DNA from 4 places in the Robertmurraya sp. GLU-23 genome. Region 4 is predicted to be linked to each of the others. Evidence: riboswitches for the same ligand, from Rfam matches in the RefSeq annotation. Region 4 holds a riboswitch; each other region holds the start of a gene.

Region 1 (3,929 bases), on a different contig from region 4:
TCTTTTAAATCTTCTACATATTCCCCGTAACGGTGAATCGCCCAGCCGTGGGTATCAAATAAGTCAGGCATATCATTTGCAGCCATTTTGACTCGCAGCATTCCTTCATACCCGTCAGCAGGATAATTTTCTTTAATATCGATATCAGGATTTTCCTTTTCAAACTTTTTTACGACATTTTGCAGTGTGATTTTATCTGCTTCATTCGTTACCGTCGAATACAAGTTCACAACCGTCATATCACTGTTTGCTTCATTACCACTGGAAGCCTTATTGCAACCAGTCACAATCGTTGTCAATGCGGCTGCGACCGCCACCGTTTTTAATAGCTTTTTCAAAATAAACGCCCCCTCAGTCATTTTTTAAACAATAAGTAAAATTACCTATTAAAATGAGTTCATTTTCTTGCTGACGTTTGGGAGCAACTATATAATAGAATTAGCTCCCGTTCATAGGTGGAGTAGATTGTTAGTTTTCGCCCAATGCAATGTGATGGCAGTCACTTTGCACCCTGTTAGCTTTCATGCTGTGCAGGGTGGGCATGAAATCATTGAACAGATATACATGGTCGTAAATTCCGAGAACCACCTCCTAAAAAGTTATTAATTTTTCTTGCAGCTCTCCCGGATCACCAATGTGGTCGGCAGGGTCACCGTTAATGGAAGCTCTCTCCCATTCAGGCGGTCTAGTAAAAGTTTTACTCCTGTTTTCCCCATCTCCTTCGTATGCACTCTGATGGTCGTCAAAGGTGTACTTGCGAATGAGGCAGCTTCAATATCGTCAAAGCCGATAATGGCAACATCTTCAGGAACATTGAGATTGGCTTCTTGTAATGCTCTTAACGCCCCAATCGCCATCGGATCACTGGCAATAAAAAATGCCTCGGGAAAATTCCTCATATTAATCGCTTTTTTCATTAATTCATACCCCTGTGCCATGGTATACTCACCGATAAATACGCTCTCCGGGTCGAACATTTTTTGTTCTTTCATCAAGCGTTCAAAGGTGGTGAGACGTTTATCTTCAGAGTTGAACTTTTGATTTTTACTATGCTCCTTCTCCCTCCCTCCGATATACCCGATTCTCTTGTAGCCAGTTGAAAATAGATGCTTGATTGCTTTCTCTGTGGCCTTTTCAAAATCAATCACAACCGCATCATACAGATCCTCGTTAGGCGAATGGTTAATGTACACCACATTTTCCACTTTACAGATGGCCTTGAGCGCCATCTCTTTTACCCTACCGACGACAATGAGTCCATCGAGCCCGTCAATCATTTGATTGGTCTCCGTTTCATGTAAACGGAACGTAACGGTTCTGATCCCATGACTCGCAAGTTCCATTTCAATCCCTTGGCGGATGGATAAAAAATAGGGATCATTGATCTCCTCGTCCAATGATTGGGTAACGATAATCCCGATATGTTTCGAAGTCTGCTGTTTTTGTTTCAACCGTCTTTCTAAAATCGTTTCATATCCAAGCTCCTTAGCGACCTGGAAAATACGTTCCCTCGTTTCATCCTGAACGGAAATCGTATCATCGTTATTTAACACCCGTGAAACCGTAGATGCTGATACATTCGACTTGTCCGCAATATCCTTGATAGTAGCCATCTCATAACCCTCTTCATGTTCTTGTCAACTCCCGTAAATATTTTACTTTTCATTTACTAAAATATTTACTGGTTATATTCGAATCATAACATCATTTGGAAGGGCTTACAAGTATAAAAACTAACTTTTCTAAAAATTTATATAGTTTATGTGTTATATAAATACTGATATAGTACGATTTTCTTATTAATGATCAATTCTCATCTAGTAAATTATTTAGTATTATTCTTCTTGCGTAGTTCCTCAGGTTAAAAATATCCTTTTTCACTTCAGTAAAAGGATCATTGGTAACTTGTAAGGCCCTGTCAATTACTACTATTAAGATTTTCAAAATCAATCTTGAAAATTTTCTCATATAGACGTTATCTGATAAATATTTAAAAAAATAAAAAAAGCCGAGCCACTAGGCACGACCTCTACTTTCTTGTCTGATTTGTTTTTTTCTTATGCTCCTTAGTATCGATGAAAGTATCAAATATGGAGGAATTGTTAGAAAATGCCAAGAAGTTCCTTCAGGTTGTACTTGAAGGATGATTGTAAGAGATACCAAGAATACAATAGCAAGGGGAATATCCCACTTGTGTCGCACTAGCCAGTTTTTCATATAAACACCTCTTGATTATTTGGTTCAAAGTAACTTTTATTGATATTAAAAATTTAGCTATTATAATAGAAACAGGACTATTTACTCAATAATAAAAAAAGGCAAACTCATTGAAAAATGACGACGCAAAACTATAGGGACTAAGGTCGTATTCGACTAAGTTAGCCAGTTACCGATTAAAGTGATTCAAGGCCTATCGGTAGCGGTAGGTCTTTTATTATCTTAAGTACTCTAGGAACAAAGGACATCCATTTACTTAATAGTATGATTTATATTTTAATATATTCTAAAAGATGAGGGTCTAAAATGAGCATACAGTTTACATCAGGGTTAATTACAGGTATGGCTATAGTTAGTTTGATAATCCCTCTTTTATATAGAAGATGGGAAAATCAAAAAAAGAAGATAATAGAAAATCAGAAAAGTTTTGTTCACATAATTGAAAATACAAGGGATTTTCTATATTATTTTCAGGTTTATCCAAAAAGAGAATTCAAGTACCTTAGTCCTTCAGCTGAACATTTTTTTGGAACAGGTTCGATTGAGCGTGCCTTTAAGAATTCCGACATACCCTTTATCGATATTCATCCCGATGATTTTCATATTCTTGAAAAAAAAGTTAAGGGAGAACTAAATTTTGACGAGAGTATTGTACAGCGATGGCTTGATAAAAATGGGGAATATAGATATTTTGAAGAATATGCTACACCCATTTATAAAAATGGAAAGCTTGTTGCGATACAAGGAGTTTTAAGAAATATCGACGATAAAATCCTGTTAGAAAAGGAGTTGCAGTATCAAATTAGCCACGATTCTTTAACTGGGATATATAATCGGGAGTACTTTGAATATAAATTTGAACAGTTTGATCAAATATTAGATATTTCTATAGCCATTATCATATGTGATTTAGACGAGTTGAAATATATTAATGATCATTTCGGACATAAAGAGGGAGATTTTATCATCATGGAAACAGCGTGGTTACTCAATAGATTCTCCTCAGATGTAGTAACAGTTACTAGACTTGGTGGAGACGAGTTTGCTCTCATACTTGAACATTCTACAGAGGTCACCGCGAAAGAACTAGTCGATGAAATAAAAAAGGAGTTTAAAAAGTATAATGAAACCTCTAAGAGGGAAATCAAATTATCGATCGGCTTTTCTTTCGAAGATCATTCTTTGGGCAATATGACCAGCTTATTCTCTAAAGCTGACAAAAATATGTATCATGCTAAAAAGAGAAATAAAAATAGAATTAATTAATTAGAAATGTAAAATACAAATGAAAAGAACGGGATGGGATGGATATTATTTTAGGGATGGGTCAACTTATTGGTACTGTTCAACCTGAACAGAAAGATAGCCAGATTGGTGATGTGCTAGTGGAATTGCGTGTGTTTGATAAGTCGTATGAGTTTGAAAACAATGAAACAACGGTTACTAAGAGTGACATTCGATATAATTTGAAATATAGCCAGGCATCAGGGGTTATATTTACTGTTTCAAAAGTAACTGAATAGAGATAAACAATCCCCTACAGTCTTGTAGGGGATTAATTTTTATATACGAGTCCTACTAATGGTTTATAGTAGAACTTACTAGTTTAATATCAGCTTTCTTTTCTGCTAATTGCTGCAAATCCTTTTGGTGCTTCCCAGGTCATCCCAATACTCTCTAGCCTTTTGACTTGGCTTGCTGATAATCTACCT
Region 2 (3,929 bases), on a different contig from region 4:
CGCTACCTCTAAGAATGACATTTTTAATAAAAACCCTTTTATTTTCTGGGATTGTTATAGTTGGGTCACTATTACCACTCATATCAAGAGTATCGAAGATTAATGTCTCGGTTTTACTTGGATCGGACTGATCCTCTATTATTTCTTTCATTTCTTCTATTGAATAACTTGTTTTGTTACCTTTCTTATCAGTTTCTGGCCAGACGACACCATAATCGATTAATACATCTTCATATATTTTTAGTTCTGTTTCTTGCATCGGTATCTTTATTTGGTGTTCTGAATCTTTATCGTATTTATAGTTAAGATCATCATCATCTACAAAGTTATATGGTTGTTTAAAGGGAGAATCCATCTTATTATCCACAGTAATATCTACTTTCACTACCCTACTAAGTTGTGATTCTTGTTCATTCGTATACTTAGCTCCTAAAGTTAACTCAATAGTATCCCCGGATTTCACATTATCAGGATCAATATTAGTACTTAAACTAACTTCAACGTTCTTTTCACCAATTGAATAGTTAGCTACATTACTCTTTTCTTGAAGGTATGCTAAAGGGCCATTTCCTTCCTTACCTTGATAATTAGCCATTTCATTTAACACTATTTCAATTGCTCCTTCAGCACGGTAAAACTCTTCTTGCTCCTTAGTTGTTTTCACTATATTTTTTAATCCATAAGTAGTGGTTGCTAACATAGAGGTTCCAACTATACTGACAATTACAACCAAGATTAGAACAATCATTAGTGCAGCTCCAGATTGGTTCCTCCTCAAATTATCAAACATAAAGTTCCTCCCTAAAAAGCTAATACCTTACTCTTTCTTCTCCATTAGAGGTTACCTTAGTAGATATTTTATACTCTTGTTTATCTTTTTCTAAAACTAAGGTTACTTTGAATTGGCTTGCGTTTTCTACATCTGGCATAAAGTCAAATTGCTTAACGTTATTCGATAAGAGATTTGATTCCAGTTTTAATTCATTATTTGAAAATGAAATCTTACTGCGAACATCTTCCCCATCTCTAACAGCATTAGAGATGGTTTCCATTATAAATCTAGCTTCCCGTTGCAATTCATTTTCCTTTGATACTGCACTTTCCATTTTTATCCCATAACTAAATAGAGCGAAAACAAGTCCAGATACACTAACCATAATAAGAATAACAATTAATAATTCAATCAATGTTACACCTTTTTGGTTATTCACCATTTCTCACCACCGTAAAAAGTTCGATTTGGTCATTAGAATCTATTTCAGAAGTTACAATTACTTGGATTTCACTATAGCTTTGAGTTATATTCTCTTGAGTATATTCCTGCCCAACCACTTTAACTGTTGCGTCTATCAGGTCCCCGAGAGTTCCAGGCATATTACAGCCTTGCGTAGTGGAACAGTCATAATTTTGCGTTGAACCAGTGAAGCCGTTTTGTCGGATTTCTTCCATTACTTGTTGGCCAAAATATATTAGCTGTGTATCCCTTCCCTGTTCAGTTGTTCTAGTAAAACTGCCTGTCATAATTAACAGCAGAGGGATAATAGCCATTCCAGCAATGACGACAGAGATCAATAATTCAATTAATGTGACTCCCTTTTCGTTGTTCATTTTTATCTTCCCCTTATAGGAGTAGTAAGCTGTACCAGGTCCAAATATCCTCTCCGTACAGGTATGCCACTAATGTTCCAATCATAATCGAAGGCCCAAAGGCAATCGGTTCTTTTCGTTTAACAACTTTTAGTGCGATTAATAGTACTCCAACAACGGCTCCTACAAATGAGGCTAAAACCAAGCTCATTACAGTTAGTGCTGGGCCGAGTACCACTCCAATAGCTGCATACAGCTTAATGTCACCGCCACCCATGCCGCCTTTGCTAACAACAGCAAGCAACAAGAGCAAACCGAAACCAACTACACTGCCTAGTAAGTAAGTTAAAAATGGTTCTTCTCCGATAAAGAAACGTACAATTACTAGAACTACAATACTTGGTAGAGTAATCACGTCTAAAATTAACTTTTCACGAATGTCTGTTAGTACAGAAAGAATTAATAACGTTGATAATAGGATTGCAGGTAGTAGTTCTGAAGTAAGCCCTATTTCTTTGTAAACAATAAAAAATATGATTGCAGTCATTCCCTCTCCTAATGGGTATAAAGGAGAGATCCTTTCTTTACAATAACGACAACGACCTTTTAAGAATAGGTAACTAAATAGAGGAAATAAGTCAAAGAAACCTAACCTGTGATTACAGGAGGTACAGTGGGATGGTGGGTAGGAGATGGATTCTTTTTTTAGGAGACGGATTGCTACTACATTAAAGAAGCTACCCAATACGAGGGATATAATAATAATGAATAGATCAACTATAAGCAATTACTTCAGCCCCTTTCATCGAGGTTTCCATTTCATAAAAATAAAACTGCCGCATTTTTTATGTTGCGACAGCTAATATTAGCTATTAATCTTCGTCTGAATCATCAGAAGATGGTGTTGAAACACCATTACAAGATGAACTTATAGCTCCGTTAGTAACTGTGAAAAACTTTGTTGTATCTTCAGCACATGTTGGTGCAGAATCTAGATATTTGCCTGCTACAAGTGCACCTACGTCAGCTGGTACGCTTCCCACTTCTACTTCATATCTGTTAACTGCATCCTTTAAAATAGATAAAGTCTGCTTATTAGTATTAATCTCTGCTTTATCCTTATTGCCCATAACCATCGGCACCGCCACAGCAGCAATAATCCCCAAAATAACAATAACAACAAGTAGTTCAATTAGTGTTAAACCCGCTTGGTCTTTCATTTTCTTCTTTAATGATTTTAACATGAAGAAAGGTCCCCCTTTTAATTTTTATGTTTTTTCGAGAGCTTTTTCTTAAAATTTGGGAATAAAAAAACCTTTACAGCTCATTCTATGGAATGTAGTTGTAAAGGTCGGTTGCACCAATCGCTCGATATGACTCAGGTGCCCACGTACAAGTCATATTTCTTCGCGCCCTTATCTAATGAAAAGACTCTGTGATAAACATTACTTATTTACTAGTAGTCTACACTAAAAAAAATGAAAAAAAAAGAGGTTTTATGTAAATTTACTATTAGGAAATGTTGGCTAAACATTATTTTAAAAACACCATTTTCTATACTATTTTCCCATATAGAGTAGTATCTTCAATTTCCTCATTTATCATCTTTATTTTTCAGAAATAGCAATTCCAATTAATAACAGGAGCAACCATTAAATAGTTCCTTATACCTATTAGATATCATAATCTACCTCAAATAAATTTTTCCAATATTTATAAAACAAAGTAACATTTTTCCCTTTTTACCCATTATAATAGGAAGAAAATATCACTTATTCTATTAAAAAGGGGATTACATATGTCTCAACCATACCAACAAAAACCTATTTGGGCTTGGGTTGTTCTTATTTTGGGTGGCCTTTTTATCGTTTTCTCTTTACCCGGTATACTGTTAACACTTTTTATGCAAATCAGACAACTAGAAATCGTAACTTCTATCTCTATCATTTTCTTTACAATTGGTGTTTGCATGATTGTTGTTTTGCTATGGGGAATGAAGAGAGCTTGGACAGCCATTAAGAAATATAACGAATATAAAGCAAAATACACTGTCATTGAAACAAATCTAGATCCGACTCCTCAAGAGAAAAAACCCATTTGGCCATGGGTAGTCATTGGGATCGGTGCCTTACCGGTACTTGGAATGGGACCAGGTGTCATCATGCTTCCAATCATGCCTTTGTTCTTGGCTGGCATGTCTACCGATTCTGGGACTACTCCCGAATATGTGCCTATGCTTATTCTTCTGATTGGTTATGGGATCATGATTGGGTATATCACCTTACTCGTAAAAGCTATCAAGAGACTACGTTCTAAGTAAATAATCTGACAAGTTGCTCCTA
Region 3 (3,929 bases), on a different contig from region 4:
AGGAAGTTGTCATTATTAGTTATAAATGCGATTTAATTAAGAATTTTATTATAGAAAATTTAGGCCGCAGCGCTACCGTACATGAAGCAAAAGGAGCCTTTAGCAACGAGCAAAAGGAAGTCATCACGATCGTGTTAAAACGAAGCGAGTTTCATTCGCTGAAAAAATATATCAATGAAATCGACAAACGAGCTTTTATTAGTGTACATAATATGAGTGAGGTCGTCGGAAATGGATTTAAGAGTATTGTTTAGGTGGGAAAATCTCATGTTACATTCCTGAAATATATGTAATAAACAAAAATGCAAACATTATTTTCTTAAGCAAACATGGTAATTCCACCCATCATATTGGTGGTTAAAGCCCGGTCTATCAATATATTGTGTCAACAAAAATTATCTGTCCAATAATTGGAACATGCACAGGTATATTACATCTGGTAACCTTCTTGTTATCGAAAGCAAGGAGGTATTTTTTATGAACATTCTAAAAAAACTACTTGTTCTCTCTACTCTATCGTTCACATTGGTTGGTTTCGAAACTACTTCGAGCGCAGCTGAACAAACTCTTTCAGTGAAAAGTGGAGAAACATCTTGGAAAGTAGTTAGTAAAACTGACAATTCTGCTCTTGAATTAATGAAAGAGAATCATGATAAATTCCCAACATTATATGAAAAGGAAATTGATGTTACAGATCAGGAAAAGGAATTAATGGCCCGACTTGTAACTGCGGAAGCAAAAGGTGAGCCGTATAAAGGGAAAGTGGCTGTTGCAGAGGTTATTATTAACCGTGTAGAGCATGAGGAATTCCCTGATACTGTCAAAGAAGTTGTATATGAGCAGGTATCTGGTACGTATGCATTTTCTCCAGTACAAAATGGTGAGATTAACAAGCCGGCGGATGAGGAATCAATGGAAGCTGTAGAAGAAGCCTTGGTTGACAAAGAGAATGATTCAGAGGCTATATATTTTTATAATCCTGAAATTGCAACGGATACATGGATTTTAACAAGACAAGTGACTGAAACAATTGGTAACCATCGATTTGCGATATAGAAACCAGGGAATAAACCCCTGGTTTTTTTACTGAACAAAATATTGCCTTAATGCTTGTTGCAATGTTCCTAATGTTTTTGTTTTCTTAAAGAATGCTGAAACATCTAAATGAATCATTTTTTTCACAACTTCTGCACGTAAACCGGTGATAATCGAGTGGCAACCCATCATAGAAGTGCCGTCGATAATTTTCATAAGATGATCGATAACGTCAGGTTCCATATCGCCAATTCCGGATAAATCAATGATTAACGTTTGTATACGAAGTCTTCCAATCTCTGTTAGAACCTTTTCTTCTAATATCTCAGTTCGGAAGGAGTCTACCGACCCAATTAAAGGTAAAATACATACAGAAGAAGTGATTGGAATAATAGGTACTGATAGATTTTCAACTAGTTGTCTTTGTGCAACAATCAGGGAATCTTTGTATTTTGAATAACTTATAAAGAAAGTGTTCAGAAACTGGTCGACTCGGTTATTGATTTGTAGCTCTAGCTGAAAGAAGTCATCTAACTCGTATTTTTTGGAAAGAGTGTTAAACGATTGAATAAACATCCAAATTGTTCGTCGTATCGCTTGAACCCATTCCAGTTTGAAGGATAATTCAATTGAATGAGTAGCCCATACAATTCCTTCTTTCTTGGCAAAAGCTTTCAGTTCATCCTCATTGCCATCGATAATGTCGATTACTAGCTTTTGAGCATTCGAAACTAAATTGATATTACCGATTCTTAGTATTTCATCAATCCGACCTTTTACATTTACAGCCTCTAAAAGAAGTGAGTTCTTAAATTTTTCTTTATTTTCTTCAATAAAGTGTTTTAAGTCAAAAGAAGCTTGATATGTAAATTCCAAGAGATGTTCCCCCTTTACAATTCCCCAAGAACTTATACCCTTAAAATATATTTGATAAACATGTTTTTAAGCAAAAATTATAATCAGATAATTAATAGGGATAAAGAATGATTTTTGATAAAAAACAGTGACTTTTATCATAGTTATCGACTATTTTCGACAAAACTTCTATAATGGGTTTGCTAAAATAAAAATAAAATTGAAAAAGGCAAACCCATTGAAAGGTGGGGACGCAAAGCTACAGATCTAAGGTTCTAAAGGAACTATGATGGCTGAGTTGCCAAGGGAATAATTGGAAGACCTATATCCCTTTGGGTGTAGGTCTTTTCTATATTTCACAAAGTATGGACCATACCCCTTTAACATTTCAAAAGAAATATAAAAGAAGAAGGTAATGTCATGAGCAACCAAAAATTCGATTTATTGGAGAAAGTGTTTCATACAAGTAGTGATTATTTAATTGTAAAAGATGTGAATGGACGATGGATTGAAGCAAATCAAAAGACCCTGCAACTATTTGAAATTGAGGAAGGGGCATATATAGGGAAAACGGATGAACAGCTGGCACAGGAATACAAAAAGTATGAGAATTATGGACCTATTTGTGTTCATTCAGACAATCAAGCATGGTTAAGTAAAAAAGAATATCAATTAAAAGAATCGTTTCGAATGGATGGGAATGACTATACGTTCCATGTAAGAAAGATTCCTATGTACGATGAGAACGGACATGAGGATAGTTTAGTTGTAGTAGGTAGAAATATTACTGAGCAAGAAAAATACCAAGCCATTAGTGATAAACAGTATAAAGCCCTACAAATGATTGCGTCAGGTGAACCCTTAACTAATGTTTTTCAAAATATTGTGAATGCTGTGGAGGCACTATCTAGTAACAGTATTTGCTCCATTATGTTTTATGAAGAGAGTGAGAATTGGTTACGTAATGGGTATTCACATAGTTTTCCAGAAAGCTTTTTAAAGAAAATCGACCGATTTCCAGTTGGCTTGAACTTTGCATCTTGTGGACATGCAGCTTTTACGAAAGAGATAGCTATTGTCTCGGATATAGAAACTGACCCATCTTGGTCCAACTGGAAGACGATCCCTTTGAGCTATCAATTGCATTCCTGTTGGTCAATTCCGATCTTATCGTCGCAAGGAGAATTATTCGGTACATTTGCGATCTATCATCCTGATGTACGGAAACCAAAATCTTATGAAATCGAATTACTTAAAGTATTCAGTTACTTAACCGGTGTAGCGATTGAAAGGGATAATCAAGTAAAGGAAATCCAATACTTGGCTTCGCATGATACGTTAACGAATCTTCCGAATATCCGATTTTTAAAAGATGTTATCGACCGATTAATTACTAGACAAGATGAGTTTGCGATTTTATTTATTGATTTAGACCGCTTTAAGCCTATTAATGATACTTTCGGACATGCGGTAGGCGATAAGGTTTTAAGTGAAGTAGCAAGGCGGATTCAGTCAAATATTCCGAAGAAAGGGATCGTAACCCGCATGGGTGGTGATGAATTTGTCATCCTTTTGAAAAAGATGAAAAATGAGAAACAACCCAAAGCAGTGGCTGAACAAATATTACAAGCAATAAAAGACCCGATTGTTATTAATGACCGAGAGTTTTATGTATCAGCTAGTATTGGAATTAGTATGTATCCGTGCCATGGTCATACAGGGGACATATTAATTAGAAATGCAGATGTCGCGATGTATAGTGTAAAAGGGGACGATGGACAATCCATCCAAATGTTCAATGATGTCCTCACGAAGCATGGTACTGAATTATTTATGTTACAAGGTGAGCTTCGTGAAGCAATCAAGCAAAATCAATTTTTCATACAATATCAACCGAAAATTCAGTTGGCAACAGGTAAGTTTACTGGTCTAGAAGCACTTATCCGATGGAAACATCCGGAGAAAGGGATCATCAGTCCTGACACATTTATACCTCTAGCAGAGGAAAGTGGATTTATTGGTGTGCTAGGAGAATGGGT
Region 4 (3,929 bases):
CTTCAACAGAAGGTGCATAGTCTTTTTTATGATAGTTTGGCTATGTTCGGATACCTTGGATTAGGTGATAAAGAGACCATTACCTATACTAATATGGAAAGCTGTTATGAAACCATTTGTAAGGGACAAAAAATATATAAAAAAATAAGGTAATCTGCAGTTGGCCCCTTTATCAAGGGGCTTTTTTTTTACTTCTTAGGAAGGTCTTCCTAACATCTATTACAATTCTAACGTTTTGATCTATTAACCATAGGATTTCTACTCTATAGTTCAAATGGCTGACAATATTTAGGAATATAGTCCTTAAATTTGATGATTTTGTCAATTAGGAAGGGTCGGGGATTAATTTTTCTGTCCCTTTTAGTAATAATATAGGTAATAAGAACAACGTGAAAATGATAGAAAGGAGCCAAGAGAATGTTGTCAATAAGAGGTCGGAAAAAAATAGGGTTGCTAGCAGAAATTGAATTGAAAAAGAAATTGCTTTTAGAATTGACTGCTGATCTAGAATTAACGAATGAAAAAGTGGTTACCTGTAGCCAAGAGTTAGATGTGTTAATAAATTTATTTTATAGTATAGATCATTCACCATCCATCTATCATACAGACCAAATCATATAAATGAGGGAAGTGTAGGGAGTATGTTTGAATCAATTCCAATATTATTTGATCGGATCTCGGAAGATTATAAGTTATACGAAATGGAAAATGATTTAAGAATAGCTATGGAAAGAGAAGAATTCATTCTACACTATCAACCAAGAGTCGATACATATACGGGGGAAATAAAGGGAGCTGAAGCACTTATCCGCTGGAATCATCCTAAATGGGGAATGATTTCTCCAATAGAATTCATCCCAATGGCAGAAGAAAGAGGATTAATAGATGAAATGAGTGTATGGATTCTCCAAAAGGTTTGCAGATTGCTTACAAAGTGGGAAAAAGTAGGGGTTAATTGCGTTCCTATTTTCATTAATCTTTCTGCAAAAACATTAAAGAGAGCAGATTTTATTCCAACTGTTATAAAACATTTAAAAGAATATCGAGTGAGTCCAAGTTTATTAGAAATTGAGATTACAGAGAATTCCATGCTTGAAATGGATGAAGCTGTTTTCTCCAATATTGAAATGCTCAAGGACCTAGGAATATCCATTTCGATAGACGACTTTGGTACAGGATTTACTTCCATTACTCATTTGAAAAAGCTTAAGGTTCAATTTATTAAAATTGATCGTTCTTTTATTAATACTATGTTGGAAAACCCAGAAGACTCCATTATCGTAGAATGCATTCATTTTCTGGCCAAAGGCTTTAATCTAAGGGTTGTTGCAGAAGGGGTTGAAACCATTGAACAGTGGGAACTTTTGAGGAACATGAACTGTCATTTTATTCAAGGGTATTTATTTAGTAAGCCACTGGAAGAAAAACAGTTTGAATATGTTATTTCAAAGGAAACAGGATTATCCCTTTCTACTAAATAGTTAACTGAATTTTCCACTAAAATGATTCAAAAAAACGACGATATATTTATTAAATAAACCATCGATAATGGCAAACTTATTGAAAAATAAGGACGCAAAGCTACGGGTCTAAAGCTAGGTTCAGCAATGATCGCCGGGTTTCCGAAAGGGTTGGAATAATATGGATAGGGACAGTCTACCCTATTCTATTTAGCTCACCAATCTTTTTGGTGAGCTTTTTTACACCTATTAATTAAAAACAATACGCTTTGGGTCTATCTCTGATAGAGATTAAATAATTCAAGGAGGTAGAAAAAATGGGTTTAGTAATAGAAAAAGAAGAACTGAGGAAAACCACTATTTTTAAATTTAAAGGGATTTTGGATATATCAACTGCAAATGTGATTGATCCATTACTGGAAGAAACTCATGGCATCCATACCCTTGTTTTTGACTTTAGTGAATTAGATTTTATTGATTCTACTGGTATAGGTTCAATAATAAACTCTATTTATTTGTCACAGGAAAATAATTTTCAACTAAAACTTTCAGGAATGAACGAACTTACTCACCAAATATTTGAAACTGTAGGAGTATATCGTATTTTAGATACGATACAAAGGGAGGTTGTTTAATGTATTTTGACAGCCTCACATACAATTATCCTACTAAAACAGAAGACAAACAAAATGTCTTTGATAAATCTTTACAAAGGGAAATAAATTTAGCAAGAAATATTCAGTCTCAACTTCTTAATGGGAAAACTCCTACCTTTGAAGGTGGGGAGGTATCAGGTTCATCCCTTCCTGCTCGGCTAATCGGTGGTGATTATTATGATTTTTATCTTTTAGTAAATGGGAACATTCGGATTGTCATTGGTGATGTAATGGGAAAAGGGATACCTGCAGCGATGTTAATGATATTAACAAGAGGAGCTTTTAGGAGTGCAGCTGAAAGTACCAAAGGTCCAGGCGAGACCTTAACAGCCATGAACCAAGCACTTTATCAAGACTTAAGAACGTTAAAGTCATTTGTCACTCTTTTTTGTGCGGATTGGAATCCTAAATCTGGAATCTTAACTTACGCCAATGCGGGTCATAATCTCCCTCTTTTTATTAAGGGGAAAAGTAATAATATTGAGGAACTACCAAATGTAAAAGGAATTATGGTTGGGGGACTACCTAATCAAGTCTATAAAGAAAATAATGTATATCTTGAAGAACTAGATACAATCTTTTTTTATACAGATGGAATTATTGAAGCCCAAAATGATGCGGGTGAAAGATATAAATTGGAAAGATTAATTCAAACATTGGTACAAAACAAAGATCTAGGGGTAGGAGAACTAGAGAAATGTGTCATGAACTCAATTGAGAAATTTACAGAGGGTGTTCCTCAAAAAGATGATATCACAATGGTTTTATTAAAAATAAGCCAACAAAAGGCTGACATTACCAGTCTTAATTCTCCTGTTTTTGGTTAGGAGGGATTCTTTCATGCAAAGTATATTATCTAAAGGAAGTAGCATAAACGAAGCGATAATTGTGGGTCTTGAGATACTAGATACAACGAGGGATAAAGTAAATATTGAGATTATTGAGCAGGGTACAAAAGGAATATTGGGCATTGGATCAAAAAAATCAGTCGTCAAGTTAACAAAGGTATCCACTTCTTCCAAACCTGAAATGGAGGATCTTTTAAATGAAATGATTAAAGGAGAAAGTTTTGAAGAAGAAGAAAATTTAAAAAACATCTTATATGAAGACAATACGAAACAGGTTGAAGTAGATCCACTTGAAGGAAAGGTTTGGATATCGAATGGAAGAATAAAATTCAAAGCATCAGCAAATCACTTTCCTACAATTACTATTCAACCGGGAATTAAATTGTATAGAAATAATTTACTTGTTAATGAAAAAACGGCGGTCATTTCTGACTTGGATCTATACGACATCGAAGGGGAAAATATTGAGTTCGAAACCAAATGGAAAGTAATAATGGATAATCAAAAGTTAGTAGCTCAGTTATCTATTGAACCAGGTTATCGTATTATTCGGACAATCCCAGATATGGAAGCAAAAAATCATTTAGATGTATCAGCTATTGAGAAAAAAGAAGTAAATAATACACTAACTTTTCCAGAAGTTATGCAAAAACTTGAAGAAATGGGTGTTAAACAGGGGATAAACGAAAGCCAGATTCAAAAAGCAATTGATGCCTTGGTTCCATCTACATTTGAGATTGCTTCGGGGCTTGCTCCTAAAGAAGGAACAGATGGTTGGGTTGAACTAAAAGTAGAAGTAGAGATGCAGAAGGGGCCGAAGGAAAGAGAAGATGGTAAGGTGGATTTTCGTGAAACCTTTACAATTCCAAATGTTGAGAGAGGACAGGTCATTGGAATTATACATGAACATATTCCGGGAGAACAGGGATATACAGTAACAGATGAACCGATTCCCCCGAAACGTG

What was found. Region 4 has a riboswitch for cyclic di-GMP ahead of ACVBAX_RS20245 (STAS domain-containing protein). Riboswitches for the same ligand answer to the same signal wherever they lie in the genome.
Region 1: it holds a riboswitch for cyclic di-GMP, as region 4 does, so the genes downstream of both, ACVBAX_RS15460 (sensor domain-containing diguanylate cyclase) here and ACVBAX_RS20245 (STAS domain-containing protein) in region 4, are expected to answer to the same signal.
Region 2: it holds a riboswitch for cyclic di-GMP, as region 4 does, so the genes downstream of both, ACVBAX_RS07900 (type II secretion system protein) here and ACVBAX_RS20245 (STAS domain-containing protein) in region 4, are expected to answer to the same signal.
Region 3: it holds a riboswitch for cyclic di-GMP, as region 4 does, so the genes downstream of both, ACVBAX_RS18875 (EAL domain-containing protein) here and ACVBAX_RS20245 (STAS domain-containing protein) in region 4, are expected to answer to the same signal.

The regions. Positions count from the first base shown of each region.
Region 1 is NZ_JBRKCV010000009.1:115,214-119,142, reverse strand. Features, by position in the region: gene ACVBAX_RS15470 (ABC transporter substrate-binding protein) at 1-338, opposite strand, end outside; gene ACVBAX_RS15465 (LacI family DNA-binding transcriptional regulator) at 603-1,613, opposite strand; cyclic di-GMP riboswitch class I at 2,308-2,394, shown strand; gene ACVBAX_RS15460 (sensor domain-containing diguanylate cyclase) at 2,524-3,483, shown strand; gene ACVBAX_RS15455 (hypothetical protein) at 3,522-3,740, shown strand; gene ACVBAX_RS15450 (Helicase associated domain protein) at 3,830-3,929, opposite strand, start outside.
Region 2 is NZ_JBRKCV010000003.1:87,600-91,528, reverse strand. Features, by position in the region: gene ACVBAX_RS07920 (hypothetical protein) at 1-790, opposite strand, end outside; gene ACVBAX_RS07915 (prepilin-type N-terminal cleavage/methylation domain-containing protein) at 810-1,214, opposite strand; gene ACVBAX_RS07910 (type IV pilus modification PilV family protein) at 1,204-1,608, opposite strand; gene ACVBAX_RS07905 (prepilin peptidase) at 1,622-2,374, opposite strand; gene ACVBAX_RS07900 (type II secretion system protein) at 2,460-2,831, opposite strand; cyclic di-GMP riboswitch class II at 2,928-3,011, opposite strand; gene ACVBAX_RS07895 (hypothetical protein) at 3,386-3,907, shown strand.
Region 3 is NZ_JBRKCV010000014.1:46,606-50,534, forward strand. Features, by position in the region: gene ACVBAX_RS18860 (YitT family protein) at 1-254, shown strand, start outside; gene ACVBAX_RS18865 (cell wall hydrolase) at 478-1,056, shown strand; gene ACVBAX_RS18870 (STAS domain-containing protein) at 1,084-1,911, opposite strand; cyclic di-GMP riboswitch class I at 2,109-2,196, shown strand; gene ACVBAX_RS18875 (EAL domain-containing protein) at 2,311-3,929, shown strand, end outside.
Region 4 is NZ_JBRKCV010000016.1:100,911-104,839, reverse strand. Features, by position in the region: gene ACVBAX_RS20255 (Spo0E family sporulation regulatory protein-aspartic acid phosphatase) at 418-621, shown strand; gene ACVBAX_RS20250 (putative bifunctional diguanylate cyclase/phosphodiesterase) at 642-1,481, shown strand; cyclic di-GMP riboswitch class I at 1,541-1,627, shown strand; gene ACVBAX_RS20245 (STAS domain-containing protein) at 1,778-2,095, shown strand; gene ACVBAX_RS20240 (PP2C family protein-serine/threonine phosphatase) at 2,095-2,943, shown strand; gene ACVBAX_RS20235 (flagellar assembly protein A) at 2,957-3,929, shown strand, end outside.